Regions from separate parts of the Paenibacillus sp. FW104-T2 genome, predicted to be linked through region 1. Evidence: riboswitches for the same ligand, from Rfam matches in the RefSeq annotation. Region 1 holds a riboswitch; the other holds the start of a gene.
The links. Region 1 has a riboswitch for glycine ahead of sdaAB (L-serine ammonia-lyase, iron-sulfur-dependent subunit beta). Riboswitches for the same ligand answer to the same signal wherever they lie in the genome.
Positions count from the first base shown of each region.

Region 2: linked by a shared signal. The riboswitch ahead of gcvT (glycine cleavage system aminomethyltransferase GcvT) and the one ahead of sdaAB (L-serine ammonia-lyase, iron-sulfur-dependent subunit beta) in region 1 are both predicted to bind glycine.

Region 1 covers NZ_JBYTCE010000007.1:139,537-155,667, forward strand. Annotated here, with positions in the region: gene AC3WQ3_RS11270 (sensor histidine kinase) at 1-197, shown strand, start outside; gene AC3WQ3_RS11275 (LolA family protein) at 234-1,322, shown strand; gene AC3WQ3_RS11280 (PH domain-containing protein) at 1,354-1,848, shown strand; gene AC3WQ3_RS11285 (PH domain-containing protein) at 1,841-3,361, shown strand; gene AC3WQ3_RS11290 (MFS transporter) at 3,574-4,851, shown strand; glycine riboswitch at 5,045-5,170, shown strand; glycine riboswitch at 5,175-5,276, shown strand; gene sdaAB (L-serine ammonia-lyase, iron-sulfur-dependent subunit beta) at 5,383-6,072, shown strand; gene sdaAA (L-serine ammonia-lyase, iron-sulfur-dependent, subunit alpha) at 6,062-7,009, shown strand; gene AC3WQ3_RS11305 (alpha-glycosidase) at 7,191-8,951, opposite strand; gene AC3WQ3_RS11310 (response regulator transcription factor) at 9,161-9,844, shown strand; gene AC3WQ3_RS11315 (HAMP domain-containing sensor histidine kinase) at 9,841-11,355, shown strand; gene AC3WQ3_RS11320 (ABC transporter ATP-binding protein) at 11,455-12,369, shown strand; gene AC3WQ3_RS11325 (ABC transporter permease) at 12,366-13,082, shown strand; gene AC3WQ3_RS11330 (ABC transporter permease) at 13,084-13,818, shown strand; gene AC3WQ3_RS11335 (acyltransferase) at 13,914-14,471, opposite strand; gene AC3WQ3_RS11340 (PAS domain-containing hybrid sensor histidine kinase/response regulator) at 14,881-16,131, shown strand, end outside.
Region 2 covers NZ_JBYTCE010000004.1:252,382-268,512, reverse strand. Annotated here, with positions in the region: gene glcT (glucose PTS transporter transcription antiterminator GlcT) at 65-919, shown strand; gene ptsG (glucose-specific PTS transporter subunit IIBC) at 1,210-3,264, shown strand; gene AC3WQ3_RS07495 (HPr family phosphocarrier protein) at 3,344-3,619, shown strand; gene ptsP (phosphoenolpyruvate--protein phosphotransferase) at 3,612-5,324, shown strand; gene gcvPB (aminomethyl-transferring glycine dehydrogenase subunit GcvPB) at 5,573-7,048, opposite strand; gene gcvPA (aminomethyl-transferring glycine dehydrogenase subunit GcvPA) at 7,123-8,478, opposite strand; gene gcvT (glycine cleavage system aminomethyltransferase GcvT) at 8,475-9,611, opposite strand; glycine riboswitch at 9,794-9,895, opposite strand; glycine riboswitch at 9,899-10,022, opposite strand; gene gcvH (glycine cleavage system protein GcvH) at 10,362-10,754, shown strand; gene AC3WQ3_RS07465 (PTS mannitol transporter subunit IIBC) at 11,184-12,644, shown strand; gene AC3WQ3_RS07460 (BglG family transcription antiterminator) at 12,684-14,780, shown strand; gene AC3WQ3_RS07455 (PTS mannitol transporter subunit IIA) at 14,786-15,220, shown strand; gene AC3WQ3_RS07450 (mannitol-1-phosphate 5-dehydrogenase) at 15,217-16,131, shown strand, end outside.

The sequences.
Region 1 (16,131 bases):
TTCCTGCAGAACAGCTGGATCGTATTTTCGAGCCCTATGTGCAGCATCAGAATCAGGAAGAGAAGGCGTATGCGGGCAGTTCGGGTCTCGGATTAAGCATAGCCAAAAGGATTGCCATCAAGCATGGAGGTGAGATGCGCATGTGGTCGGCGGAAGGATACGGCACGCTGGCTGCATGCCGATTGCCTGAGATGTAATGCCCTTAAACCAATGAGAGAGGATGAACGATAATGATGAAAAAAGGGTGGATGATGCTCGGTACGGCGCTACTTGCTGGGTCACTGCTCGGAGGCTGCGCTGAGAAGGATCTGGTTGGCCTGTCAGGAGATGAGATGATCGAGAAGGTTGTCACTGCAGAAACGAAACCCGCTTCGTACTATGCTGAAGGTGTAATGAAAGTGTGGTCGGATGACAAATTGAGTCACACCATGCACATTAAGGAATGGGTCGATGGAGAGACCGGGCGTAAGCGCACTGAAACCGAGGAGAATGGCAATATCAGCTACGCCGTTAATAACGGAACGGACATCACCATTTATGAAAAAGAAACCGGCACGGCGTATTCGATGAACGTATCTGCCATGGGACAACAGCCAGAACAGACTCAAAAGCAGATGCTGGTGGATCAGCTGGAACGGTTGCGGGATTCCCATGATGTGGATATGATGGGACAGGAAGAGCTTAACGGACAGGAAGTCATTCACATCAAGCTGATGCCAAAAGAGGGTGGCACTTTATCCATTTCCTCCGAATATTGGGTTGACCCCAAAACGTGGATGATTGTTAAAGTCATTAGCACATATGGTGATGAAAAGTCAGAAATGGTCTATGATCCGATTCAATATGATCCCGAATTTTCGGAGGATACGTTCGTAATCGACATTCCCGAAGAAGTGGAAGTGAAAAATCTGAACGATCTGAGCCAGCGTTCGGAAGTGAGTCTGGAAGAAGCGGAACAAGCGTTGGGCCAACCCTTTTTACAGGATATGAGCGGTGAGCTGGAGCTGTCTCGGATGGAAATGTATTCATCAAGTGGAGAGATTGGCAGGGATGAAGTGACCTTGTATTACGTCAACAACGACAAGGTTGAAGTGAGTCTATCCGTATTCGAGGCGCCGGATGAAAATGTGGATGATACACTGCTGCCTGATGAGTCCAAAGTGGAGGTTCGGGATACCGAGGGTTCGTATATGAAGAGCATACGAAACATATCATGGACTGAAAATGGGCTGCGTTACTCCATCATGGGTGAGAACGAGGAATGGACGAAGGAGAAGCTTCAGGCTTGGGCGAAGGATCTGAAGCTTCCCAATCAGCCTTAATTTTGAATGGTAGGAGAGTGTGAGTCACGCAATGGATTACAGAGAGGTTAACAACGGAGAACTGCGACGTCTCCACCCCAAAGCCAAACAAGCTACAGCCCTGACGGCCCTTATGGTCAATGGGCTGTTGACTCTTTTGGCCGCTGGATATCTGATGATCGCATGGGTTAGAGACTGGGTGCTGTGGCCAGGCTGGATTGGATTAGGGCTTTTTATCATTTCACTGATCTGGTACACCTGGATCCTGCCGGGATTACGACACCGACACTTTAGTTTTCGGGTGGCTGAGGATGAAGTGGAAATCCATTCCGGTTGGTTATGGCATACGGATACGATTGTGCCAATGACGCGTGTACAGCAGGTGGAACTGGAGAGCGGTCCGCTGCTGCGAAAGTATGGACTTGCCAAGGTCAGCATCGTTACTGCCGCAGCCACACTCCATATCGCCGGACTGGAAAGAGAGGAAGCAGAGCAATTAAAGCGCAGTATCGGACATCTGGCGAAGGTGGAAGATCCCGATGAATGAACCCAAGCACCTACATAAGCTGTACATGTTATTTCCCTTTTTTAGCGTAATGAAGTCCATCATTCCCATACTCGTTCTACTCATCATCAAAGGCGTGAACTGGAGCAAATTTCCCTGGTATGGTTATGCTGCTGCCCTTGTTCTATTTACGCTTCCTTTTATTCTGTATGGGTGGTTTAAATGGCGTAAATTCAGCTACACGCTTCAGGAAGATCGTATTGTGCTGCGTCAGGGCATCTTTGTCCGGGAGGAGAAATCGATCTATTTCAGCCGTATTCACTCCATCCAGACACAGCAGCCTCTGATTCAGCGCTTGCTCCGGCTGGCACAGCTCAAGATTGAGACGCCGGGCGGCAGCAAAGAGGCGGATGGTGTACTACCCGCTCTCGCGGTTGCGGAAGCAGAGCGGGTAGAGCAGTGGTTATATCAGAAGCGCAACGAGGCTGTGAAGAAAGCGGAAGCACCTCTCTCAGCAGAACATGCTGAAGATCTTAACTCCGATGAAGAGGGAGAATCTCTTGAGCAAAAGGAGAAACACATCCAGGCATTCGCTCCGATTATGCAGCCAGAACGGGAGGTTCTGCTGCGGCTGTCAGCCGGAAGACTGTTTGCCGGAGCGCTGACCACGATGAATCTACCGCTCGTCGTCGTATTCGGAACTGGGGTTTATTCCTTCGCGGATGACCTGCTCCCTGCGCACTTCTACAGCAGCTTGGTTGAGCGGGCTGGGCAGCTGCCAGCGATCTGGTGGCTCGGACTTGTTCCTGTCATGTTTTTGCTGGCCTGGATCTTGTCAGCTGTCCTGTTCACGATTAAGTATGCCGGATTCACGGTGGAGCAGGAAGGCGGTAATATTACGATTGTTTCCGGATTGCTCGACCGAAAGAAGCATGTGTTCTCACCAGGGAAGGTCCAGGCGGTGGAGATCAGGGAGGGACTGCTGCGACAGCCGTTTGGTTATGCCGAGGTGGAGATTTTTGTTTTGACTTCAGAGACGGAGAAAAAAATGATGCTTCATCCACTGCTGCCGCTCCGCGATGTCAATGAGCTGCTTGCCCGAATTGTACCGCAATTCGTCATGCAGCCACCCGCTAACAGACCCCCGGATCGAGCCCGCTGGTTATTCCTGCGCTGGAAATTGCTTGGTGCAGCCCTGCTGGGAACAGCGGGGACGGTGTTTCTGGGCCCGATGGGTGCATTTCTATTTCTCCTTATTCCCTTATGTGCCGTTTGGGGATACGAGTGCTTCAAGGATGAAGGGCTGAGCATTCAGGGCAAGCTGCTAACCCTTCGCCACCGGACCATCTCCCGCAGAACAGCGCTGATGCGCCGGCCTCATGTGGTCACAGTGGATACGGTTGCTACCCGAAGACAGCGAAGCAAGTCCTTGTTATCCGTTCGGGCGAGGCTGATGGTGAATCGGGGCGGCTTCAAAGCCATATTCCTGGAATATGGCCAGGCTAATGCCGTAAAGGAATGGTTTCGGCAGGCTTCGGATCTGACCCAAAAATGATATAGAAAAGCAACTTGGATTAAACCGACTTGAGACTGCCCGATTAACGGCAGTCTTTTTGGTACGGGAAGCCTTGCGAAACATGAAGATCGACGCCGGGCATAGTCCATTTTTTTACTGCGAAAAAGGATCAAATAGGAGATAATACAATTATTGGGTTTTAATTCAGTACTTCTTAAAATTCATGAATGAATCTGGGAGGGATCTGATGGATGAGCAATGATCGAGATCAGGAGAACGGGAAGGGCACCCAGTCAGGGGGATGGAAACATGCCGGTTTGCTCCTGGGCGGAGTAGGCATATCCAACCTGGGGGATTTTATCTACATTGTGGCCATTAATTTGATGGTGCTTAACATGACACAGTCCCCGGCGGCAGTTGCAGGCTTGTGGATTATCTCGCCGATTGCCTCGGTATGCACCAAATTCTGGTCAGGCAGTCTGATTGACCGCTACGACCAGCGGCAGCTGATGATTGGGGCGGATGTGGTGAGAGCTGTGCTCGTGGCATTGCTTCCGCTGATGCCCAGTCTATGGATGATGTACGGCATCATGTTTCTTGTCAGCATGTCCTCATCCATATTCGTGCCTTCTTCGCAGGTGTACATCACCCGGCTGGTTCCTGCTGAGCGGCGCAAGCGATTCAATTCCCTGCAGGCCATGATCAGTTCTGGTGCTTTTATTACAGGCCCAGCCATAGCCGGAGTCATGTTGATCTATCTGTCACCTGCAGCGGCGATCTATGCCAATGCAGCTTCCTTTGTGGTGTCGGCGCTCATCCTGATGTTACTGCCAAGGCTGGGCACTGGAGAGCAGAGCAGCGGTAGGACAAGGTTAACCCCTCGTCTGATTGCCCAGGATTGGCGAGCCGTAATGCTATTCAGTCGACAAGCAGGATATGTGGTGGGCATCTATGCCTTGTTCCAGATTATTCTTGTTATTGGCATGTCGCTGGATGCACAGGAAGTGGTTTTTATCCGTCAAGTCATGAACCTGTCCGAGTCACAGTATGGTGCGTTGATGAGTGTTACTGGAGCTGGATACATGGCGGGTTCTCTGCTGGTGTGGTTGTTCGCCAAACACTTGTCCATCCGTCACATGATGGGCGGAGGCGTGCTCTTGGTTGCGCTTGGTTATTTCCTGTTCGCTCTTTCGTTTTCGTTCGAGCTTGCCGCATTCGCCTTTATTCTGCTTGGGTTGTGTTCGGCGCCGGCAAACACGGGACTGGTCACCTTTTATCAGAATAATATACCGGTAGACTTGATGGGGCGAATGAGCAGCGTACTTGGACTCATGCTGAGTGCATTGCAGGTCATTTCGATTTTGGTCATGGGTGTAGTTGCCGAAGTAATCTCTCTTCGAACGGTATATACGGTCGTTTCGGCAGTTCTGATGCTGGGTGCCCTTCTGTTATGGCTTACGAGCTGGCTTCCTTCAAGACAGTCATATTATAAGGATCACAGCTCTTCCTCAAAATCACTACATAGCTAGTCTATATCCTATTGGAAACTGAACGATTCCGTGGAAAGCTGCATATAATAGTAGAGGAATTTTGCCAAGATGATAATGATGCGTTACTTTTGTTGACATTACGTGTGTTGCATATTAATCTGTTATATGAATGATCAATCTCACAAGGACAACGTTTGATATGTGTTCAAGCGAATATATACGATACAGCGGATGAAAACGAGCGGGAGAGACCTGGGCAGGCCATTGGTTTCAGTAGGCTGCCAGGCACCGAAGGAGCAAGCCGCTGCGCACCCGGCGCAGGTGGTTAATCTCTCAGGTAAATGTACCATCGTTGGACGCAGCTCTGGAGAGTGCGCGAATGCGCCACCCAAGGGGTATATGATGAGAAGGGTACCCCATGGGGCTGCCTCTGATCATGAAACTCTCAGGTAACGAGGACAGAGAGAGGGCCTAAGGCCTTCTACTGTCCTTTTTTGATGTCATCATTCAGTAATGAAGGAACATTATGGTGCATGTCTGGATGGATATGACGATATGGAGGGGTGCAGGATGCGATTTAAAGATGTTTTTTCAATTATCGGTCCGTCGATGACGGGCCCTTCAAGTTCACATACAGCCGGGGCAGCGAGACTGGGGAGAATTGCAAGGCAGTGGCTGGGGTGTACCCCTGAACGTGCCAGGCTGACACTGTACGGCTCATTTGCCGATACGTATCAAGGTCACGGTACAGATCTGGCGTTAATTGGTGGTTTGCTTGACTATGTCACGGATGATCCGCGGATACCGGACGCTGAGACGTATGCCGAACAAGCGGGTATGGAGGTTGAGTTCTATACAAGTGGACTGCCTGCTCCGCATCCGAATACGGTCAAAATTGAGTTGTGGCACGGTGAGCGTCAATGTTCACTCGTTGGTGCTTCGATTGGCGGCGGCAGTGTGTCGGTGCATACGCTCAATGATTTCCGGGTACAGATCAGCGGGGAATTCCCCACACTCGTTCTGCGTCATGCGGACAAGGCAGGGGTGCTTGCTTCCGTGACGTCTACGATCAGCTCCTCAGGGGTTAACATCGGTTATATGCAGGTAGACCGAAAAGCCCGGGATGGCGAAGCACTAACAGCGATGGAAATGGACGGAGTACCAAGTGCCGAGATGTTGGAACGCCTGCGTTCACTGGATCATGTGCTGGATATTCGCGTCATTGATTTGAAGAGAGGGGTTGATCCGGATGCGCTTTAAGCACTTGCATGAACTGAATACGATCTGTACGGCTGAATCCAAAACCATTGCCCGGCTAATGATCGAGGAGCAGGTTCAGGAGACCAATACGCCGGAAGCGGACGTTGTGCGGCAGATGTCGGAATATTATCAAGTGATGAAAGAGGCTGTACGGAAAGGACTGACGGAGGACACCACCTCGCGCAGTGGCTTGACTGGCGGAGACGGCAAAAAGATGGCCGAGTATATTCGCCAGGGCGAAACCTGCTCGGGGGACGCTTCCGCACTGGCAATGGCCTATGCCCTGTGTGTATCTGAAGTCAACGCATCCATGGGCCGGATTGTGGCTACGCCGACAGCGGGTTCTTGCGGGATTATCCCCGGTGTATTCATCAGCTCCCAGGAGCGATTCGGATGGAGTGATGAGCATCTGGTGAACGGCTTATTCTGTGCAGGTGCAATTGGATATGTCATCGCCAATAACTCGTTTATTTCAGGTGCAGAGGGTGGCTGTCAGGCAGAAGTCGGTTCGGCGATCGGCATGGCAGCCGGTGCAATGGTGGAGCTGCGTGGGGGGACGCCGGAGCAGGTCGTTCATGCCGTAGGTCTCGCGTTAAAAAATACACTGGGCCTCATCTGCGATCCGGTTGCAGGGCTTGTTGAAATTCCATGCATCGTCCGCAACGGACTCGGTGCGGTAACGGCACTGGCTGCAGCCGATATGGCGCTGGCCGGGGTAAGAAGTGCCATTCCATCGGACGAAGTCATTGACGTCATGCTGGAAGTGGGAAGTGCGATGCCGAGCAGGCACCGCGAGACGGCGCAGGGCGGATTGGCCCAGACGCCAACGGGCCGAAAAATGATGGAGAAGCTGGCGAAACCCAAAGCGAAGCGTGCAGAACCTGAAGCTGAGTCCGAACCACAGAACACGAAGGATAATGAGACAGAGCAGGCATAGAACGAGGCTGATAGGATAGGATTTATTATACGGGAGACAAACGGAGAAAAGCGTCCGCTGGCCTTTACAGGTCATGCAGGACGCCTTTTTTTGTTTGAAGAGAAAGAGCCTCAGCCTAACTCCGGGCTTTACAGGAGAAAGCTCCTGTAATCTATAACGATAAGAAATAAATATTTACCGTTTATCCCTGAACGATATCCGTACTTAACACGGCATAACCGTATGCTGGCAGTTCAACAGCGAGAATATCGCCGTCCCTGGCCGTGCGGTGGTTACCGTCCAACAATTCGGTCCATTCGTCCGTACCCGCCTCGAATTCAATGATCGCCGTTTCCTCCGAACGATTGAACAGAACGAGAATGCGTTCATCTTCACTTTGCCGTTCAAGAATCAGCTGGCTGCCTTCAGGACGGGCTTGCAGGAATCGGACGTGACCTTCTGCACGCAGAGCGGGATGGGCATGGCGAAGGGCAATAAGCTGCTGATAAAAGGTGAACAATTCACGGTCCTGCTTCGCCTCGTCCCATTCCATGCATTTCCGGCAGCCCGGATCATGGTCACCATCCAGCCCGATCTCGTCTCCGTAATAAATGCACGGTGTGCCCAGATAAGTGAACTGGAACAATGCTGCCAGTTTCATCTTGCGCTGATCACCTTCACACAGTGTCAGCAGTCTTGGCGTATCATGGCTATCCAGCAGGTTGAACGCCACTTCGCTGGCTTGCAATGGATAACGTGAAAGCTGCCGTCCGATGGAATTTGCGAACGTCTCGGCATTCATTTTATTTTTGACAAAGAAACCATTCACGGCATCGGTAAACGGATAGTTCATGGAAGCGTCGAACTGATCACCTTGCAGCCAGGCCGAGGATTCGTTCCAGATTTCTCCGAGAATATACGCCTCTGGATTCGCAGCCTTGACCACGCGGCGGAAATCGCGCCAGAACGCATCATCCACTTCGTCCGCGACATCCAGCCGCCAGCCGTCCATGCCCACTTCCTTGATCCAATACTCGGCTACCTTCAGCAGATAGTCCTTCACCTCCGGATTTTCCGTGTTCAGCTTCGGCATGTGAGGCTCAAATCCAAAGGTCTCATACGTAGGGATGCCATCCTTCACGTCCAGCGGGAATTCATGAACATGGAACCAATCCTTGTATTTGGACTTCTCCCCGTTTTCCTGTACGTCTACAAATGGGGCAAACGTCTTCCCGGAATGATTGAACACCGCATCGAGAAGCACCCGAATACCGCGTTCATGACACAGTTTGACCAATCGTTTTACGGTGTCTGCATCACCGAAATGCCGATCTACCCGGAGGTAATCCTCGGTATCATATTTATGATTGGTGGTTGCTTCGAAGATAGGGGTAAAATAAATGGCATTAATGCCTAGCTCACTGAGGTAGTCCAGATGATCCATTACACCCTGGAGGTCGCCTCCGAAGAAGTTGGATGGTGTAGGCTCGCCGCCCCATGGTTCAACATTCTCCGGATTCAGTTCCGGATTGCCGTTGGCAAATCGCTCGGGGAAGATCTGATAGAAAACCGCATCCTTGACCCACTCAGGCGGCGTAAAGACCGCACCCTGGTGGATATAGGGGAACTGAAACATCTGCCCCGGATCGTCCGGTTCGTCTTCATGGAAACCCGTTTCCGACATCCAGATCTGCTCGTCTCCGCTTTTGAGCAAAAAGGAGTACTTCAGACGATGGTACGGAGGCTTTATTTCACCTTCATAGTAGTCGAACATGGAGTCTGAGGTGAACTTGGTTAAAGAGATCTGCTTTTTGGTGTTTTCCCATGCGTATTTGTCGCCAGTCATGGCGTATACCTCGTTGAGATCATTCTTTTTGGCACGCAGGCGCAGGCGAACAGTATCCTTATCGTAGGCATATGCCCAGTTCCGTTTGGGTTGATGATAGATGGCTTCCAGCAGCATGTTAAAACTCCTCCCGTCTATTCACTTCATATGTACTTCATGGACATCAGGCATGGCATTTCTGTAGCTGAAGATTAAGGTATAATACTAATGAGAGTAACGGAGTAATCCCTTTATATGGTGCTTCGTTCGTTCCTACATACAGCTTACTCCAATATGTTCAGATATATAATTAACCCAAAGGGTGCAGAAAGGAAACGAATCTACGCATGAAAACAAAACTGCTATACATTGAGGACGATACGGAAATCGCGACATGGGTCAGAGCTGACCTGGAGGAACGCGGTTATGAGGTCATATGGCTGGGAAGCGGTGAGGGGGCTGCCGAAGCTGCCGGGGACTGCTGCCTAATTATTTTGGATGTCATGCTGCCTGGGCTGGATGGATTTACGGTAGGACAGAGGCTCAAAAAGGAACACCCTTCCGTGCCCATCGTCATGCTTTCGGCCAGAACCTCCATCGATGACAAGCTGCATGGGCTTGATTTTGCTGATGATTATGTAACCAAGCCGTTTCATCCCGATGAGCTTGCTGCACGAATTGAAGTGCAGCTGCGCAAGGCAGGGACCACCGTTTCGTCCGATGCTGCCCTGAAGCTGGATCACCTGTCCATCTATGAGAAGGACAATCGGATCGTCAATGAGGAGACGGGGGAGGAGATTATTTTATCGGGAAAACAATTTCACATCTTCGCGTACCTGCTCAGGCATATGGGCATGATCCGTACGAAAGAACAGATTTATGAGGCTGTCTGGAATGAGCCTTATCTGGATGGGGATAAGACATTAATGGTACATATTCGCCATCTGCGCGAGAAGCTTGAACGGGATCCGGCCAATCCGTCGGTTATTCAAACCGTACGCGGGGTTGGATACCGTGTGAAGAAACCATGATCAGACGGTTCAGAAAGCGAGAGAATCCGAAGGGTCAGAGCGAAGGGGAAAATACAGGGAAACGTAAGTTTCGATTTGGCCAATCACTCATGTCCCGTTATATGATTCTGATCTTGTGTGCCGTTTTATTTGTTCCCGTCGTACTTCCCATTACCTCCATCGTATATGTGGTGATTGTGAATAACATGGGCAAGAGCAGTAATACTGCTCCTTACGGTGACGTTACCCATATAAGCAATCTCTGGTCCAATGAATCGAAGAAGCTGGAACAGGCAGCACCTGCCAAGGTAGATCAACGCATACAACAGTTACATGCCCAATATCCCAAATCTTCGATGTACAGAGTGGATGAAAATGGGGAGACCGTGTTTATTCTTGGGGGTGAAGGTGTAGAAGTAGTTGAAACTCCGGCAAATGGCTCAACCCTGACTACTCTGAAATGGCCGCTGGATGATCAGAAAAAGGTAGAAACCCGCATTCCCGCAGTATGGGATGCATCCTACACGCTGGCATTCATGAAGGAGGCCGTCTACCGTGACCCGTTAACCGTCGTTTCGTTTATAGGTGGAGGCAATGAGGACAAGGGAAAAGGCTTCATGGTCATTGAAGTGCCGAGATATCTGCTCCAAAAATCCCAGAGCAACTGGCCGATGGAGCTCCTGTATCTTGGTTTGCTGATGACGATTATTTTTCTGTTCTTCATTGTGATGTCCATTCTGTTTTTTGCACGGATTCGCAAACGCCTGATCCGTCTGCAGACAGCCATGATTACGCCAGGTAAGGAAGGCATTCCGCTTCCTGTTGATATTCGCAGATCGGACGAGATAGGTCAGCTGGAAGACTCCTTCAATCAGATGGTGTATCAGTTGACCGAAAGCCGTCACAGGGAACGTGAGGAGGAACAATTCCGCAAACGTCTCATTGCAGGACTCTCCCATGATTTGCGTACGCCACTAACGGTCATTCGTGGACATATGCATGCTCTTCACAAGGAAGCGCTCAGCGATAAGGGAATTAGTTCATTGTCACGCATGGAGTCCAAGATGGATGATCTAAGTGGACTTATTGATAACATGTTATCGTACAATCTGCTGGCGAGTGGTAAGTATACACTGAAGCTGGAAGAGAAAGATGTTTTTCGGATCGTTAGAGAAACGGCCGCGGCATGGTATCCCGTATGGGAGAGAGAGCAGTTCGACATCGATATTGACCTGCCGGATGATCCGCTGATCTGGCGTGTGGATGAACAGGGCATGCGTCGTATTCTGGATAACCTGTTTCAGAATGTGGTTCGGTATGCAGGAGACGGAAAATACATTGGCATATCCACTGAACGGATTCATGACAGAGCAGCTCTGGTTATTCGGGATCAGGGTCCGGGTATGCAGCAAGAGGTGGGGGCGAAAGGTACAGGTCTCGGGCTGTCCATTGTGGATCTGCTCGTTCGCGAGATGGGCCTGCGTAAAAAGGTGGATAGCTCACCCGAAGGAGTTCGGATATTTATTTATTAACCTTAGGTCTGACCTTGCAGTATTTAAACTAAACTTAAACTTCGGACAACTGTAGTTTTAACCTTGGACGGTTACGATGATATCCGAGGTGATTAAACAGTGAGTGATAACATTATTCAAACGGCTAATTTATGGAAAACATATCGGGATCGTGCGGCGGTTCGTGAATTGGATCTGCATATTAAGAAAGGGGATATCTACGGTTTTCTGGGACCCAACGGTGCGGGTAAAACAACAACCATCCGCATGCTGCTGGGCTTGATCAAACCGACAAAAGGTGTCATTCGTGTCTTCGATAAAGACATTCGGAAGGATCGCATGGATATCCTGAGCCGTGTCGGCTCGCTCGTGGAGTATCCGTCCTACTATGGCCATCTGAATGCGGTGGAGAATCTGGAGGCATTGCGCCGGATCCTGAACGTGCCCAAATCGAGAATTGCCGAGGTCCTGTCCATTGTCGACCTGACGAGGGATGCGAAACGCTCGGTTAAAGGATATTCGCTTGGAATGAAGCAGAGGCTCGGAATAGCAAGTGCCTTGCTGGGCCAGCCGGAACTGCTGATATTGGATGAACCTACGAATGGACTGGATCCGGCCGGTATTCAGGAGATCCGGGAGTTAATTAAGCGCATGCCGCTGGAACACGGGATTACGGTATTGGTATCAAGTCACTTGCTCAGTGAAGTGGAGCAGATGGCCAGCCGGGTTGGGATTATTCGCGAAGGCAAAATGGTCCTTCAGGATACAATTGCGAATTTGCACAGCCAGACAGGCAGCTCCATCCGATTGACCGTCTCCGAGCCGGAGGAAGCGATGAAGCTGGCGAGAGAACAAGGACAATTTGGTCAGCGTCAAGGGTCTGAGCTGACATTTCCATACATGGACAACAGTGCGATTGCGCTGCTGGTACGCAGGCTGGTTGAGCAAGATCACGCTATTTACAGGGTGGAGGAGCACCGACAGTCTCTCGAAGACCTCTTCATGCGGGTCATTGGTGAGGGGGCTATGGTATGACGGGACGTGCACTATCGTCGGACTGGCTCAAAATTCGTGGCAAGGGCATTTGGTTTCTTGTATTTCTCGCACCCATCGGACTTACCTTAATGCAGGCTCTGAACTTTGGACTCCGTCTGGATTATTTAAAAGGAATATATGGGGATAATCTGTGGAATGGGCTTCTGGAGAATGTGGTTGTTTTTGTACCGCTAGCATTAATGCTTGGCGCAACGATCCTGAGCTCCATGATTGCCAATGTTGAGCATGAGCAAGGTTCATGGAAGCAGCTTCTGGCCATGCCGATTCCGAGACCAGCAGTATATCTGGCGAAGTTCTTATTGGCGTGTATACTGCTTGTGATCTCTTGTCTTCTTTTGACTGCCGGAATCGTGATTCTGGGCCTCGTGTTCGGGTTCAATGCCGGAGACATTCCCTGGATTCAAGCATTCAAGCTGGGCCTGCTGCCACTGGCCGGTGCACTTCCTGTACTATCCATTGAATTGTGGCTAACGATGGTTGCCAAAAATCAGGCACTTCCGGTGACCTTGGGCATTGTCCTTGCGATCACAGGTATGTTCGCACTTAGTATCTCACCAATCTTCCCGCTCGCATGGGCACAGATGGCATGGAATGGACCGAATCCATTCATGTACGCAGGGATGGGATTGGCGGCGGGGATCCTGATTATGCTGCTTGGAATGATGCATTTCAGCCGGAAGGATGTGGCTTAGGATGAACTTTGCTGCGACGTATTTCCGAATCCTGTCCTCTGAACGGCTGAAAATGGGCAAATCACCTGTATGGCTCTTGATTCTGTTGAGTCCTTTGTTAGCTTTGCTTATTGGGCTTCTCAGTGAGCCATCAGGACAGTGGAAAGTTCTGATGGGAACAATGGTCTTTTTGCATGGAATGCTGCTCATGCCGATCCTGACGGGGGTATTCACTTCATTTGTCTGCCGCTTCGAACATGCTGGTGGGGGATGGAAGCAAATGCTGGTGCTGCCTCTCACCCGGACAGGCGTTTATGCAGGCAAGCTGACGATCGTCATTTTACTGCTGCTTTGCACCCAAGTGTTACTGCTGGGATCCATTCTGCTGGCAGGATTTATTCAGGGTCTAACCGAGCCCATACCCTGGGAATGGATTGGGGGCAAATTGCTGCTGGGCCTGTTCGCCTGCCTGCCCCTTGCCGGTTTGCAAATGTTAGTTTCCCTGATCTGGAGCAGCTTCGCAGCACCCCTTGCTCTGAATTTTGCCTTGACTGTACCGAACATCCTGATTGTGAACTCGGCGACATTCGGTCCGTTCTATCCTTGGGCTCAGCCGATGCTGCTGATGACAGAGGCGGAAGGCGGAGGATTCGGAGCCTACAATGTACCGCTGGGTACGCTCCTTGCAGTAGTTGGAGGGAGTGCAGTGCTGTTTATTTTGATCGGAGTTTTGTATTTTAGAAAAAAAGAAATCTAGGATTGCACGATGTTAAAAACAGATCTTCATTAAAACAAGATCCCCCAAGACCGTCCACCGAGCAAGGATGATGTGCGGACAGGGGGATCTTTTCTTTATCTCAACCAACCTTCGTGTATGGTAAGTTCACGAATCACCTTTGCCGGTGTTCCGGCAACCAATGTATTGTCGGGTACATCCTTGGTGACCGTACTCCCCGCGGCAACGACAGCATTTTTTCCTATGGTTACTCCGGGAAGGACCAATGCGCCGGTTCCGATCCAGGCGTTGTCTTTAATGATGATTTTTTTGGCCATGCTGCTCCCGTCATCCAGAGAGTCAATCCTATGATAGGCACTATCGAATATGCTTGTCCTTGGTCCAATCATGACGTTATTGCCAATGGAGATCTCGACATTGGCAGCAATCCCCACCCCGGCATTAATCATGACGTCATCCCCGATGGTTAACCTTGCCCCTTTGACAACCGTCAGCTGTGTCCCCCAAGGCTTTCCAATGATATTGAGTCGTTTGCCCACATGGAGATCACCAAATTTATTCAGGTAAACCTTGCCTCGTATTCGTGGCAGCAGCCTAAGTGACGGCTGAATTCTTCCAAATAAGGCCATTCCTCTTACCTTCCCATAAGCAACTTTAACTCGATTGGGCAGCATAATCTCCATCCTCTCCAAAAACTAGCCGCGTCCTGTTGCGCTGATTATGAATTAGGTAATGTTTATACAGGACAGGCATGCTCTATGTGTATCGATTATAGCTGAAATGATACATAATGTATCTATGACATTGTAACTAATATCCAGATTTTCAAAGCCAATTTTGGACTTCCGGAACAATCATTTAATTTTGATTTTGAAATAAAGAATGTAAGGTTCCATCTTTTTCAAGTTGGGATATTACAAATTTAAACGAGATTGTAAGCAAAATCAGACTGGAATCTGGTAAAATAAAAAAAGCTGTTTCTAGGCAGCTATACATGGTTATTCGAGGGTAGATACTTAATACTAAAAATGGCTTTTTAGAATGTTTAGAAAAAGATACAGGCTGAGAAAAGAGGGGTAAGCCTTGGATATTAATAAAACGGAAACCCTGAAGCGGATTATTTCTGAGGGAAGTTCTTACCAATCATTGTTTTTTAATCACCCGGATGCCATATATGTGATGGACATCCATGGAAACTATATCGATGCTAATCCATCAGTAGAGCGAATATCAGGCTATACGCTTGACGAGCTGATGCGTATGAATCCAGGTCAGGTCTGTCCACCAGACAGTGAACAGTCGAGGCAGGAATATATTAACGAGGTCATTACTGGCCGTTCAGTCAGTAACAGTATAACGTTTTATCATAAAAATGGAGCTGTAAGACAAGCTGAAATTACCTACGTGCCCATAACAGCGGGAGAAGAGGTTGTAGGCATCTATGGTATTGCCAAAGATGTGACGGATATTGTTGAAGTGGAACGGAAACTCCAGGAGACGCAAGAAAAGTATCAGGTGCTTGCTGAGCACGCCCAGGATCTGATTACGACAAGTGCGCTGGATGGCAAACTGCTTTACGTTTCCCCATCCGTGTATTCTTTGCTCGGATATCGACCGGAAGAAGTGACAGGCAAGTCCTTCAAGGATTATTGCTATCCCGGAGATTTCCCGGATCCGATGGAGCTGTCTGAGATTGGCAACGGCTGCAAAATGCGCGTGCGGCACAAGAAAGGTCACTATATCTGGATGGAAACTCTGGCTAAGCCAGTAGCTGGAGAGAAGGGAAGAGGCATTCAGATCGTAAGCATAAGCCGTGATATTACCCAGCATAAGGATGCGGACAGACGTCTGAGAGAGAGTCGTCAGCGGTATAAATCCTTGTTCGAGCACAATCCAGCTGCGGTGTATTCATTAAATCTTGAAGGTAAGTATAGTGCGGTGAATCGTAATCTGGTTAAAATGCTCAACATTCCTCGCGGCAAGCTGATCGGACAATCGTTTCTGTCCAATCTCGATCCATGTGAGGTAGGGCGCGGCAAATCCTACTTTGATCTGGTGAAGCAGGGTAAACCGCAGCATTATGAAACGCGTATTGTGAATTCCATGGGGAAGACGTTCGATGCATCCATTATCAATGTGCCGATTATCGTCGATCAGGAACTGGTTGGAGTGTACGGAATATTGTCTGATATTACCGAACGCAAGGAGTATATGGATCGTATTCAGGAACTCAGCAAACAGCATGCGCTGATTCTGAATTCCGTTACAGAAGGCATATATGGTCTGGATGCGGAAGGAACCACCATGTTTATGAACCCGGCGGCGGCTTCCATG
Region 2 (16,131 bases), on a different contig from region 1:
TTCGTTCATTACGAGGATTGTGACGAATCACATTCCAGATGGTATGAAAAAAGAGGTGCAAACAGTGAGCAGCCTGCATGTAAACAAAGCGCTAAATAATAATGTAATTATTGCACAGCATCCTGAACATGGAGAAGTCGTCGTCATCGGTAAAGGCATAGGCTTTAACCGGAAAACGGGTGACATCATTCCCTTGATGGCTGTGGAGAAGATGTTTATTTTGAAAAACCAGCAGGAGCAAGAGCAGTATAAACAGCTTCTTCCGCAAGTGGATGAGGCACTGATCGAGATTATTAACGAAGTCATTACGTATATTGCTGAGCGTACGGATGTTCCGCTTAACGAACATATTCATATTGCATTGACCGATCATATTTCCTTTGCACTTAAACGCAAAGAACAGGGCATTGTGATCCAAAATCCGTTTCTATATGAAACACGTGAGATCTACCCCGAAGAATATCGAATGGGAGATTATGCCGTTCGCCTGATTAAGGAAAAGCTCGGTGTCGATCTGGGTATGGATGAAATTGGTTTTATTGCACTCCATATCTACAGTGCCATGACTAATCAGAACATATCCCAAGTACGTGAGCATTCCCAGCTGATTACCGATCTGGTGGGAATCGTAACGGACCAATTGGATTATTCGTTTGAGACGGAGTCACTGGACTATTCGCGTTTGCTTACACATCTTCGCTTTGCACTAGAACGTGTGCGACGGGGGGATAAGGTGGAAGAGCTTCATAAGCTGGATTCCCTGCTCAAGTTGGAGTACCCTGAAATGTACTCGCTTGCATGGAAGTTGACCAAAGTGATGGAGAGAAGATTGAATCTGCCGGTTTATCCAGCAGAGGTTGGTTATCTGACCATCCATCTCCAACGGCTCAATCAAAGGAAAGAAGAAGAGGGAAAGTGAAATATTACCACGGCTGGAATTGCGTCCGAACAAATTTAGTGTAAAGGCTTGCACTGTTTTTGAAGTGATGCTACAATGGTGTCCGTAATCAAGCAACTGAATAAAAAACATAAGCGACGTGTTACTGACTCGATCAGGCATGAGTTTCTAGAGTGTGATTGTTCTTACCTTATACAGGGTATGCTATACCCGAAGGTTGGTACAGTTCACTTTATTAGCTTATGCCTTTTTTGTTTTCCCTTGCTTGCATCACGACATACAGACTTATACGAAAGGGTGAATACGACGCGATGTTTAAAAAGCTTTTTGGAGTCTTGCAAAGAGTAGGTAAAGCTCTTATGCTGCCTGTGGCCATTCTACCAGCGGCGGGCTTATTGCTCGGAATCGGTAATATGCTGGTGAATCCGGACTTTTTGCAATACGTAACGGCACTGGACACCCCTTGGGTGAACTCGATCGCGACGATCATGATGAACGCAGGTCAGATCGTATTTGACAATCTGGCATTGCTCTTTGCAGTAGGTGTAGCCGTTGGGCTGGCCGGAGGCGAAGGTGTGGCAGGACTTGCGGCCATCATCGGTTATCTGGTGATGAATGTCACTTTGGGTACAGCAGTTGGTGTAACGCCGGCAATGATCGGCGAAGTACCAGGCTATGCCAGCATTTTGGGTATTCCTACACTGAGTACAGGTGTGTTCGGAGGTATCATCATTGGTATAGCCGCAGCACTGTGTTACAATCGGTTCTTCAAAATCGAACTGCCGTCTTACCTTGGATTCTTTGCAGGTAAACGTTTTGTTCCGATTATCACATCGGTTGTTTCCCTCTTGCTCGGGTTACTGCTGGTGGTTATCTGGCCACCGATTCAAAGTGGACTGAATGCTGTATCTCATTTCATGGTAGATACGAGCCCGACGCTCTCGGCATTCATTTTCGGGGTTGTGGAACGGTCCCTTATTCCGTTTGGACTCCACCACATTTTCTACTCTCCATTCTGGTTTGAATTCGGTGAGTATGTGAACAAGGCTGGAGACGTCATTCGTGGGGACCAGCAGATCTTCTTCAACCAATTGCGTGATGGTGTAAACCTCACGGCGGGAACCTTCCAAGTAGGTAAATTCCCGTTCATGATGTTCGGTTTGCCGGCTGCGGCACTTGCGATGTACCATGAAGCAAGACCGGAGCACAAAAAGTATGTTGCAGGGATCATGGGTTCAGCTGCGCTGACCTCGTTCCTTACCGGGATTACAGAGCCACTTGAATTCTCCTTCCTGTTTGTGGCACCAGTCCTGTTTGCAGTACACTGTATCTTCGCAGGTTTGTCTTTCATGACAATGCAAATTCTGGGTGTCAAAATCGGGATGACGTTCTCTGGTGGATTCATTGACTTCCTGATTTTCGGGATTATCCCGAACCGCACACCATGGTGGGACGTTATTATCGTCGGTTTGATTCTTGCCGTGATCTACTACTTCGGATTCCGAATGATCATTCGTAAGTTCAACCTCAAAACACCAGGTCGCGAAGATGCAACACCTGAAACAAATTCGGGTGGAGGATCAGGCTCAACAGACGATCTGCCACACAATATTCTGGAAGCCTTCGGTGGACAGCAGAATATTAAACACCTGGATGCATGTATCACTCGTTTGCGGATTGAAGTAAATGAGAAATCCAATGTAAATAAAGATCGTTTGAAACAATTGGGTGCATCTGGCGTGCTTGAAGTGGGTAATAATGTACAGGCCATTTTCGGTACACGTTCAGATACAATCAAGTCCCAAATGCAGGATATCATTGCAGGACGCACTCCGGCACCAGCACCAGCTGCTGATGTTAAACCTGCTCCTGAAGAGGAGAAAGCAGCGGGAGCAGAAGGCGAACGCATTATTGCTGAAGATATCGTCATGCCGGTCAACGGTGAATTGATGGATATCACTAACGTCCCTGATCCGGTCTTTGCTGAGAAAATGACAGGTGACGGTTTCGCTGTGCTGCCGCATGATGGCAAAATTACTTCGCCAGTGTATGGTAAAGTGTTTAACGTATTCCCTAGCAAGCATGCTGTCGGCATTATGTCTGACGGAGGCAAGGAAGTACTGGTTCATATAGGTGTCAACACGGTGAAATTGAAAGGTCAAGGTTTCAACGTGCTTGTGCAGGAAGGTGATCTGGTATCGGCAGGTCAACCGATTATGGAAGTGGATCTGGAGTATGTGAAAGCTAACGCTCCATCCATTATCTCGCCAGTGATTTTCACCAACCTGCCAGAGGGCTCCACGGTGACCCTGAAGAAGAGTGGAGTACTGAAAATTGGCGATCAGCCAATCATTGAGATAAAATAAGAAGTGTTCCGACAATGGCAAGCAAGTGTAAAATATATGCAATGCCTAAATTAAACTACTTGAAAGTGAGATGATTGTAATGCAACAAACATTCAGAATTACAGACGAAGATGGTATCCACGCACGTCCGGCGACAGCCTTGGTTAATACAGCTAACAAATTCAAAGGTGCAGAATCCTTTGCAGAAGCTAACGGTAAAAAAGTAACCCTGAAATCCATCCTGGGCGTTCTGTCCCTTGGTCTGGAACAAGGCGACACCATCAGCATCATCGTTGAAGGCGAAGGCGAAGCTGAAGCTCTTCAAGCTCTGACTGACGTTATGGTTAACGAAGGGCTGGGCGAAATTAATGCTTAATGTTTCCGGGATCGCGGCTTCGGCGGGTATTGCTATCGCCAAGGCGTTTATCTTGGAGCATCCTGATTACTCTGTAGAAAAACGCCAAATCAACGACGTTGACGCAGAGATCGCGAAACTCGACTCAGCACTGGGCAAGTCCCAGTCTGAGCTTGAGGCGATCAAAGAGCGTACTTTACAAGAGCTTGGCGAGAAGAAAGCTGAAATCTTTGCTTCCCATTTGCTCATTCTGAATGACCCGGAACTGATTGATCCGGTAAAAGCAAAAATTGCTGATGAAAAAGTGAATGCAGAATTTGCACTCAACGAAACGGCATCGCAATTTATCTCCATGTTCGAAAACATGAAGAGTGCTTACCTGCAGGAACGTGCTGCAGATATGCGTGACGTAACCAAACGTGTGCTGAATCACTTGCTTGGTATCGACTTCATGAGTCCGGCTGAGATCAGCGAAGAAGTGATTGTGCTGGCGGAGGATCTGACGCCTTCCGATACAGCTCAATTGAACCGTCAATATGTTAAAGGCTTTGCAACCAACATTGGCGGACGTACTTCCCACTCTGCAATCATGGCTCGTTCTCTTGAAATTCCGGCTGTTGTGGGAACCAAAGACATTCTGGCTCAAGCCAAACAAGGCGATATGATTATCGTTGATGGCCTGGACGGTCATGTTCTGGTTAACCCAACAGATGAGGTCATTGCGGAGTATCGTTCCAAACAGGAACAATATGATGCACAACGTGCCGAGTGGCGAAAATTGCGTGACGAACCAACCGTAACGGTGGATAACGTTCATGTGGAACTGGCAGCCAACATTGGTACGCCGAACGACGTTACCGGTGTTCTGGAGAACGGTGGAGAGGCTGTAGGCCTGTATCGTACCGAGTTCTTGTACATGGGCAGAGACAAACTTCCTTCCGAGGATATTCAGTACAATGCTTACAAAGCCGTACTTGAAAAAATGGAAGGCAAACCTGTCGTTGTTCGTACACTCGATATCGGTGGAGACAAAGAGCTTCCATATCTGGATCTGCCAAAAGAAATGAATCCATTCCTTGGTTTCCGTGCAGTTCGTCTGTGTCTGGACCGTCTGGATATTTTCCGTACACAATTGCGTGCATTGCTGCGTGCAAGCGTACATGGCAACCTGCGTGTCATGTTCCCAATGATCGCAACACTGGGTGAATTCCGTGAAGCGAAAGCGGTCCTGCTCGAAGAGAAGGAAAAGCTGGTCGCTGAAGGGATTGCTGTTTCTGACAGCATTCAACTGGGTATCATGGTCGAAATTCCTTCGACTGCGGTTCTAGCGGATCAATTTGCCAAAGAGGTTGATTTCTTCAGTATCGGAACGAACGATCTGATTCAATACACCATGGCAGCTGACCGTATGAACGAGCGTGTATCCTATCTGTACCAACCATACAACCCTGCTATTCTGCGTCTGGTGAAAATGGTCATCGATGCAGCACATCGCGAAGGTAAATGGGTTGGTATGTGTGGAGAGATGGCGGGAGACGAAACAGCAATTCCATTGCTGCTTGGTCTCGGACTGGATGAGTTCAGCATGAGCGCAACATCCATCCTGCCAGCTCGTAGCCAGATCACCAAGCTGTCCCGTGCGGACATGCAGGAACTGGCTGCCAAAGCTCTGGACATGCAAACTGCTGAGCAAGTGGTCGAATTGGTTCAAAGCATCAAAGCGTAATTTTGCGAGGGTTTTCCTCCAGATTTTAAGGTCTTTTCTTTTTCCGATGAATGGGCTGCAGGAATGCAGCGATATTGCCGGTATCTGCGAACAGCGGATGCCGGCTTTTTTTGCGGGCTAATGTGGGATCATAAGGAATAAAGAAAGAGAGCGTTCGCGCGTAGGAGGCAGCGACATCAGCAAATAAAAAAACGGCTTTAGCTGACGTTAAAACATCAGCTGGAGCCGTTTAGTTGAATGGCTGGGTATTAACTGCACGCGCAGTTCAATACAGGTTTACGTGCTGCTGTGGTCTCATCCAGACGGGTAACCGGAGTCCCATAAGGTGCATTGAGTACCAGTTCAGGTGTCTCTTCTGCTTCCTTGGCAATACGAATCATCGTATCGATAAAGCCATCCAGCGTTTCTTTGCTCTCTGTTTCCGTTGGTTCAATCATGATACATTCCTCTACGTTGAGCGGGAAGTAGACGGTTGGCGGATGATACCCGAAATCAAGCAGTCGTTTGGCTACATCCAATGTTCTTACACCATATTGCTTCAGGCCCCGGCCAGACATGACAAATTCATGTTTACATACGCCTGGGTACGGAATTTCGTAATAAGGTGCAAGACGTGCCATCATATAGTTTGCATTGAGTACGGCACATTCGGATACCCGGCGCAAGCCTTCAGGTCCGTACGTACGAATGTAGGCATAGGCGCGTACCAAGATACCGAAGTTGCCGTAATACGCTTTGACTCGACCAATCGATTGATCTCCTTCCCGATCCAGGGCATATTGTCCCTGTTCGTTCTTGATCACCATCGGTTTTGGCAGGAACGGAATCAGACGATTTTTTACGCCGACGGGTCCCGCACCAGGACCACCTCCGCCATGCGGAGTACTCATCGTTTTGTGCAAGTTCAAATGCACGACATCAAAGCCCATGTCCCCAGGACGGGTAATACCCATAATGGCATTGGAGTTGGCTCCGTCATAATAGAGAAGGCCACCAGCTTCATGCACGATGGAGGCAATCTCCTGAATGTCCTTTTCAAACAATCCCAGGGTATTTGGGTTGGTCAGCATCAAGGCTGCGGTATCGGAACCTACGGCCGCACGCAGTGCATCCAGATCGACCAGACCGTCCGCACGGGATGGAATGGTTACCGTCTCAAAGCCAGCCACGGTTGCACTTGCCGGGTTGGTGCCGTGTGAAGAATCCGGGACAATGACTTTGGTCCGCTGTTCACCACGACCTTCGTGATAGGCACGAATCATCATGAGGCCGGTCCATTCACCGTGGGCACCAGCAGCTGGTTGCAGGGTCACCGCGTCCATGCCAGTCAGACCTGCAAGGTCGTTTTGCAATGTATACAGAAGTTCAAGTGCACCTTGAATACTGGATTCAGGCTGATACGGATGGATTTTGGCGAATCCATTGTAGCGAGCTACATCCTCGTTAATCTTCGGATTATACTTCATCGTACAAGATCCGAGTGGATAGAATCCGTTATCTACCCCGAAGTTCCGGCGGGAAAGGGCAGTATAGTGACGAATGACATCTACTTCAAATACCTCAGGCAGTGCGGCTGCTTCCGAACGCAGCATTTCCCGGGGAATCAAGCTCGTGGGATCTTGACGCGGAACATCGCATTCAGGCAGGGAGTAAGCGACACGACCCGGGCTGCTCAGTTCAAAGATCAGTGATTGCTCTGGAGCAGACGATGCTGCCTGTGTCATTTGTTGCGTGCTGGTTTCGGCTTGGGAAGGAGCTGCCGTTTCCGGCTGTCCTTGGATGGTTGTCATTTCCTGAGTCACAGCGATCCCTCCAATACACGTGCGAATTCGTCAATCTCTTCCTTACTGCGCCGTTCCGTAACAGCGACCAGCATATGCCCCGCAAGCTCCGGGTAATCCCGTCCAAGTTCATATCCACCGATGAAACCGGCATCCAGCAGCTTCAACTGAAGGGCATCGACGTCTGTCCCTTCGGGCAGCTGGATGACAAACTCATTGAATGTGGGGGCTTTAAAGGTCAGGCTGACTCCAGGAATTGCTGTCAGTGCTTGAAGAGCATAATGACTCTTTTGCAAATTCAGGTCAGCCACATCCATCATGCCCTGTCTTCCCATAGTAGACATATACACCGAAGCGCTTAGGGCAAGCAATGCCTGGTTGGAGCAAATATTGGATGTCGCCTTTTCGCGGCGGATATGCTGTTCACGTGCTTGGAGCGTCAGTACAAAACCGCGTTTGCCGTTGCGATCCGTTGTCTGGCCAACGATTCGGCCCGGAATCCGGCGCATATGAGCCTGGGATACAGCGAAATATCCACATGTCGGACCACCGAGCGAAGCGGAGATGCCAAGGGGCTGTGCATCACCGACAACGATGTCGGCACCCAGCTTGCCTGGAGCTTCGAGCATACCAAGCGCCAGCGGGTTTGCGCTGACCACGAGCAGACCCTTGTGCGCATGCGCGAGGTCTGCAGCCTGTTTTACATTTTCCACGGCACCGAAGAAGTTCGGACTCTGGATCATGACAGCTGCGGTATCATCCGATACGGCGGCTTGAAGGGCATCCCAATCGGTCACCCCGTCCTGATAACCAATCTCGACAATCTCCAAATTCAGACCATGGGCGTAAGCCTTCAACACTTGACGGGCTTCAGGATGAACGGTACGGGAGACGATTAGCTGTTTGCGACGAGTTGCCGCTGCGGCCAGATTCCCTGCTTCTGCAAATGCGGTCGCGCCATCATACATGCTCGCATTGGCTACAGCCATGCCAGTCAGTTCACAGATATACGATTGAAATTCGAAGATCGCCTGGAGCTCGCCCTGACTGATTTCGGGCTGATATGGCGTATAGGCGGTATAGAACTCGGAACGGGAAATGACGTGATTAATCACGGAAGGGATATGATGATCATATATGCCTGCGCCCAGGAAACTGGCATGTGTCTCAAAATTGGCATTGGCGCCAGCCTGCTTCGACATGTGGCGTGTCAGTGCGTATTCATCCAGTTTGGAGGAGACAGGCAGCTCGCCTTGATAACGAATCTCCTGCGGGATGTCCTGGAACAGATCTTCAATCGTGTCCACACCGATGGTTGCGAGCATGGCGCTCTGATCCTGTTCAGTCATGGGAATATAGCGGTGCTTGCTCATGCTTGATCAGCTCCTTGGGTAGGTGTCTTTGACGTACGTGTCCGTTTATGAAAAGGGGTCTTCACAACTTCGGCTTTCAGCTTTTTGCCACGAATCTCAATCTCGAGCGGGGTGCCGAGTGCAGCATATTGGCTGTTAATTAGGGCGAGCCCCAGATTGCGCTTCAGCGTAGGGGACTGTGTACCGGTTGTTACTTCCCCGATCTGCACGCCTTCCGCGTAGATGGGATAGTGGGGACGTGGAATCCCGCGTTCCAGTACTTCAATGCCGACCAGTTTGCGGGCAGGTCCATCATTTTTTTGCTGCAATAGTGCTTCGTGCCCGATAAAAGGTCCGGCATTCAGCTTCACAAACATGCCAACGCCTGCTTCCAGCGGTGAAATGGTCGGCGATAATTCCTGTCCATAGAGGGGCAGCTTCGCTTCGAATCGAAGTGTATCCCGTGCACCAAGTCCAGCCGGAACCAGACCGTAATCAGCGCCCGCCTCCATCAATCCGTTCCAGACCGCAGCGGCCTGATCTGCCTGTACGTATAGTTCGAAGCCGTCTTCTCCGGTATAACCGGTGCGGGACAGCAGCAGTTTTACACCACAGACCTCAGCATGCTGTACAAAACGAAAAGGCTCGATTATGGATACGTCAGTATCTGTAACTTTTCCGATGATGTCTGCAGCAAGCGGGCCCTGTAGAGCCAGTAGAGCTGTTTCTGCGGAGTCGTTCGTCATGCTCACCCCAGGAACCATGTGCTCTTGCAGCCAGGCCCAGTCCTTGTCAATATTAGAGGCATTCACGACGAGCATATAATGCTGATCTTCCAGCTTGTATACGAGCAGATCGTCCACTACGCCACCGTCCGGGTAACACATTAACGTGTATTGTGCCTGGCCAGGAACCAGTGCGGTCACGTCGTTGGTCGTCAGTTTCTGCAAAAATGCTTCGGCCTGCTCACCCTGCACCGTGAATTCACCCATGTGGGATACATCGAACAGCCCAGCCCGTTCGCGCACCGCTTCATGTTCCTTCTGAATCCCGCTGAATTGCACCGGAAGCTCCCAGCCTCCAAAATCGATGCACCGTACACCTTCATATTGCTGATAAAGTGGATAGAGTGGAGTTCTAAGCAAATCGGACATCAAATCACCTCGTTATGGCCGCTACCGGGCCGAGTGTATAACATGAATGATTCTTTTCTTGGATAAGTATGGTTAAGGCTACTGATGACAGCGCCGGCTCGATCCTGACTTTCGTTTTTTTGGGAAAAAGGAAAAGGACAGGCCAAAGAACCGGCATGCCAGAAGCACGCTGTATTCTTAGGCTCTGTCCTTGGTACCTGAGAGTTACCCCGCCAATAGGTTGCAGCAGGTTTCCCCTTGGGTGATCATAACGCCCATATCGGGCGAATAGATGCTCTCCAGAGTTGCGTCCCGTAAAAGTCCTTTTGCCTGAGAGATTCACCTCCCGCTTGTCGGGTGGCTTACTCCTTCGGCGTTACCGCATGCATCCCAGAGTTGGGCGTCACGGGTAATCTCTCCCTTTACATTCATCCGCGGGTGATGCACACAACGATTAACATTTACTCTCTCATTAAAACGTGAATCCCCTATCGATGTCAAGAACGATATCACAGAAATCAATAAAAAACCGAATAATATTTATAAATCCTAATTTATTGTTCGTGTATATAAAAAGAGTGCGCTTACTATTCTAATATTACCCATTATATGTAGAGTGAGGGTGTTTGCGTTACAGGCGTAATCATCAAAAATCAAATAATTTGTGAGGTATCTTGACATTTCAATCAAAAATATCTTACGCTATGTTCTGGGAAAAAGGGTTGGCCGAAGGACGCATGCACTCATTAATGAAAAGCGAGGCGGATATCGATGAGCGAATTGAAAAGTGATTTCCTGTACAGTGAAGAGCACGAGTGGGTGCAAACCGTAGGGGAGGATACTGTACGGATCGGCATTACCGAGTTCGCGCAGCATCAGCTGGGTGACATTGTGTTTGTGGAATTGCCTGACCTTGAATCGGATGTAAAAGCGGAAGACAGCATTGGTACGATTGAATCCGTGAAGACGGTTTCGGATTTGTTTTCTCCGGTAAGTGGTTCGATTATTGCTGTGAATGAAGCACTGCAGGATGCACCTGAACTCGTCAACAGTTCGCCTTACGAAGAAGGCTGGATGATTGAGATTCGTGTTGAAGGTGATTTGACAACAGCGTTGTCTAAACTGATGAATGCTGATGCATATCGTAAGCACATCGAGGAGTAGAATGTATTTGCACTAAATAACCTTTATTAATCCATGATTTTTTCATACATTGGACGGTCGTGCACGTCTTCAGAGCCTGTGTGAGCCTTGGTGCTCATGCAGGCTTTTTCGTGTTCCCAAGGACAGGCTTGTTGCCATATGAGACACTTGAACAGGATGGAATAAGGCTGAATCGCACATGCTATATTATTGAATTTAGTACCGTAAATGATATAAGTCACATACGAAAAAAGCCAAGTATATCAATGGTTAGAGCCCTCTCATCATCATAAAAACGATTACATAAACACAATGTTGTCATCAATGATCATGACGAAAGTACGCTTTCATTTCGTTGAACCGGAGACCAATCTGGCTTAGGATAACAGCAGGGGAGAAATGATACCCTTTTCATAAATGATAACTACTTGATCCGAGGAGGATAATACAATGAGTAACTTGGACCAAACGTCCAATTCCAAAGGCGGTCTCCGGGTAGGCGTTCAGCGTTTTGGCCGATTCCTAAGCGGCATGGTTATGCCGAATATGGGTGCATTTATTGCATGGGGATTAATTACGGCCATGTTTATCAAAACAGGCTGGTTCCCTAACGAAACGATTGCAACGTTAGTAGATCCGATGATCAAATATTTGCTGCCACTGCTTATCGGTTACACTGGAGGTACGATGGTGCATGGCCAGCGTGGTGGTGTCATTGGTGCCATCATGACTATAGGGGTTATCGTCGGCAGTGACATTCCGATGTTCCTGGGTGCCATGATTGCCGGACCACTGGCTGCATGGATCATCAAAAAGTTCGATAAAGCCGTTGAAGGCAAGATCAAAGCAGGGTTCGAGATGTTGGTTAATAACTTCTCCGCCGGTATTATCGGTGGTATCCTGGCGATCATTGCACTGCTGGGTATCGGACCTGCTGTAGAAGGAATTAGCACCGTATTATCGGCTGGTGTACAGGGGCTGATGAATCTGGGATTGCTCCCACTCGTCAACCTGATCATTGAACCAGGGAAGGTATTGTTCCTGAACAATGCAATCAACCACGGCATTCTAACACCGATTGCAACAGATCAAGCGAGAGAATTGGGTCAATCCGTATTATACATGCTTGAATCAAACCCGGGTCCCGGACTTGGTATCCTGCTGGCGTACTGCTTCTTCGGTCGTGGAACAGCAAGATCTTCCGCACCGGGTGCGGTTATCATCCACTTCTTCGGGGGAATTCATGAAATTTATTTCCCTTACATTCTGATGAAACCGATTCTGATTCTTGCGGCAATCGCAGGCGGCGTGGCAGGTACAGCAACCTTCATGCTCACCGGAGCAGGACTGGTTTCAGCACCTTCACCGGGTAGTATCATTGCATATTCCCTGTTAACGCCAAAAGGTGGATATCTGCCGATGCTCGCCGGGGTGGCTGTGGCCGCGATCGTATCCTTCCTGGTTGCAGCACTGCTGCTGAAAACAGGTAAGCAAAAAGAAGAAGATCTGGAGTCTGCAGCGAATCGCATGAAAGACATGAAGAGTCAAGGCAATACAGCGAATGCTGCTATTACAGCAGATAATCGTGAAGCAGACAGAGCCGCGGATTTGGCTTCTTCAACTGTGAAAGCAAAAACGGATGTGAAGAAAATCGTCTTCTCCTGTGATGCAGGTATGGGTTCAAGTGCCATGGGGGCTTCCATTCTCCGCAAGAAGATGAAAGCTGAAGGGATTGACGTTGCGGTAACCAACACGGCAATCAGTGATATTCCGCAGGACGCTGACGTTGTTATTACGCAGAAGACATTGACGGACCGTGCACGCAGCGTGGCACCGAACGCAGAACATATATCCATCGATAACTTCCTAAAAAGCCCGGAATACGATGCACTCGTTGAACGCCTGAAATAACAGGTTGCGATCGTTTTCCCTGAGCCGGAGGCTTGAGATATGAGTATTACGAAAAGACAGCGTGAAATTGTGGAGTTCCTGTTGGAACATCCACAGGAAGTAACCGCCGGCGACATTGCAATTGCGGTCAAAGTCAGTACACGAACCGTCCATAGGGAGCTTCAGATGATTGAGAAGTGGCTTGAACCCTTTGGCATGAAATTGGAAAAAAAATCAGGAACCGGGGTCCGCATAGACCCTGGTTCCGATGATTTGGCTTCACTGCGTGAGCAGCTGGAGCTGAACGAATATGTGGAGTTTACGCCCGAAGAGCGTAAACTCTTCATGCTTTGCATTTTGCTGGATGAGGCGGAGCCTGTAAAACTGCTGGCGCTTGCATCGGATCTGAGAGTAACGGTCTCGACCGTTAGCAATGATCTGGATGAACTGGAACCCCGGATTCGTCAAGCGGGCCTGAAGCTGGTTCGCAGGCGAGGATACGGAGTGAAGATCAATGGCAGTGAAACGGCCTACCGCGCAGCAATCGCAGGACTTGCGCTTGAATATCTGGATGAATCTGATCTGTTCGGAAGGCAACCTGACCAGGGGATTTCCAAGGTGAACCAGAAGCTGCTGGGCATGATTGGCCATCGTGATGTACTGACGGTCGAGAATGCGTTGTGGCAGCCGGATATTGACTGGCTCGAAAATATTCCGGAGCGACAGTATACCAAATTGCTTATTCAGCTGTCCGTTGCGCTGGTGCGCATTCGCAAGGGGTTTACCGTCGGTCGCATTCCTTCTTCGGATAAAAAAGCGGTTTACCCTTCTACGGGAGATCAGAGCGTGCCTGAATACATGGCTGCGAGATTATGCAGCGTGCTTTCCGATCAGCTTGGCATCTCATTTGCCAAGGAAGAACAGAGCTATCTGCACAAATTATTAATTGAAACCGAGCAGCTTATTCACTCCACACGCTTACTGCCTGTTGACGATCTGGTATTGCTGGACATGGTTCGTTCCCTGATGGATCAGATGCAGGGGAGAACGGGCTATGCATTCCAGGAGGATCGTCTTCTGCGAGAAGGGCTGATTGCCCATATGCAGCCGGTGATGGAGCGGATTGGAGGCAGGCAAAGCATACGTAACCCACTGCTTCAGCAGATTCGCAAGGATTACGATTCGTTGTTCGGGGATGTGAAGAACGCGGTGCATGACGCATGGCCGGATACGGACGTGCCGGATGAGGAAATTGGATTCCTGGTCATGCATTTTGGCGCTTCCATCGAGCGATTGCGTGTGCTGAAGCGCGAGATTCGGGCCATTATCGTGTGCACAAGCGGAATTGGCTCATCCCGTATGCTTTCCAGCCGGTTGTCCAAGGAAATTCCGGAGATTCGGATTGTGGACAGTGCATCATGGTATGAGGCTGCACGGTTCCCCGAAGAGGACTATGATCTCATTTTATCGACAGTTGATCTGCCGATGGAACCGCATCAGTATTACAAGGTGAGTCCGTTGTTAACGGCAGAAGAAAGTGAACGTTTGCGTCTGTACATTCAAAATACGACGCTGCAGCGGGTACAAGTTAAGTATGGAGAGAGTAAAGCAAGTGCAAAGGCACCTGACCGCCATGCTGATCCGGCGGGGCTTGATGCCACACTCATTGAAATCGTTAGAATCACGGGCAAGTTTCAGGTGTTTCCACTGGATAACCGCAAGATGGGCTTTTATGAAACGGCTTTTGCCATGTGCAAGGTGCTGCAGGAAGCCGGGGTGCTGAAGGACCCGGAAGAAATCGCCAGGCTGCTTGAAGCTCGGGAAAAGGTGGGCAGCCAGAAAATTCCGGATACATCACTCGCGCTGTTTCATACCCGCAGTGATGGCATTTATAGGCCGTCCATCAGTCTGTTTCAATTATCAGAGCCGCTGCTAGTAACGACGGAGGACCCGGTTGGCGTCAGCCATATCCTTCTGATGGTTGGACCGAGGGAATTATCCCGGGAGAGCCTGGAGGTGCTAAGCGAGATCAGTGCATTGTTACTGCAGGATGAGATGATTACACTGCTGGAAAAGGGAATCCGGGATGATCTTATTCATTATTTGTCCCGTGAATTGGTTGGATTTTATCGAAGTAAAACCGAAATTGGAGGTTAATAAACATGAGCATACTTACAACAGACAAAGTGGTTATGAACGCAACGGCACAGGATAAATATGAGGCTATTCGCATGGCTGGACAGATTCTGAAAGACGCAGGACATATTACTGCCGATTATATCGACAAGATGCTTGAGCGTGAGGAGATCGTATCGACTTATGTAGGCAATGGACTTGCCATTCCACACGGAACGAAAGAATCCAAATCGTTCATTCTGTCCACAGGCATTTCGGTGATTCAGTTCCCGCAAGGTGTAGATTTTGGGGATGAAAAAGCCTACATGGTGATCGGTATCGCCGCTCAGGGCGGTGAGCACATGGAGATTCTGACCAGCATTGCGGTCATCTGTGCGGAAGATGAGAACATGGAAGCACTTCGTTATGCCAAAACGGCGGAGGAAATCATTACCATTCTCGAAAGTGAAATGGAACTATGAGAGCCCTTCATTTTGGAGCAGGTAATATCGGACGCGGGTTCATCGGATTAATCCTGTCACGGGCAGGATATAATGTCATCTTCTCGGATGTGAACCAGGAGTTGGTTAAGGCATTACAGGAGCGTGGACAGTATACGGTCGAATTGGCCAACGAAACAAAAGATATGGAAACGGTCAAAGGGGTAGGTGCCATTGATGGAACGCAGCTGGAGACGGTTGCCCGGAACGTTGCAGAGGCAGATCTCGTTACGACCGCAGTCGGAGTGGGCATCCTGAAACATATTGCACCAGGCATTGCCAAGGGGCTTGAGGCAAGATTAAATTCAGGTTCGGTGCAGAAACCCCTTCACATCATTGCATGTGAGAATGCCATTGGAGCCAGCACACAGCTGAAAGAGCATGTGTATGCTCTGTTGGAAGAACCCGTTAAGGCTCTTGCTGATCAATATGTGTATTTCCCTGACTCCGCAGTAGACCGGATTGTTCCAATCCAGCATCACGAAGACTCGCTGCATGTTCAGGTTGAACCTTTTTATGAGTGGGTTGTGGACCGTTCACAGATGGCGCCTGCATTCCTTCCGATTGAAGGTGTACTCTATGTGGATGACCTTGAGCCTTATATCGAGCGGAAGCTGTTTACCGTCAATACGGGACATTGCTGCGCTGCATATCTCGGTTACGTGAACGGGTATGATACGATTCAGAAGGCGATTGCAGACGACAAAGTGAAATCCCTCGTCTACGGTGCACTGCAGGAAACGGGTGAGGTACTTGTGAAACGGTTTGGTTTCGACCCCGAAGATCATCAGAAGTATATAAATAAAATATTGGAGCGGTTTGTAAATCCGCATCTCACCGATGAAGTCACCCGGGTAGGTCGTTCGCCGCTGCGGAAGCTGTCGCCCAACGAC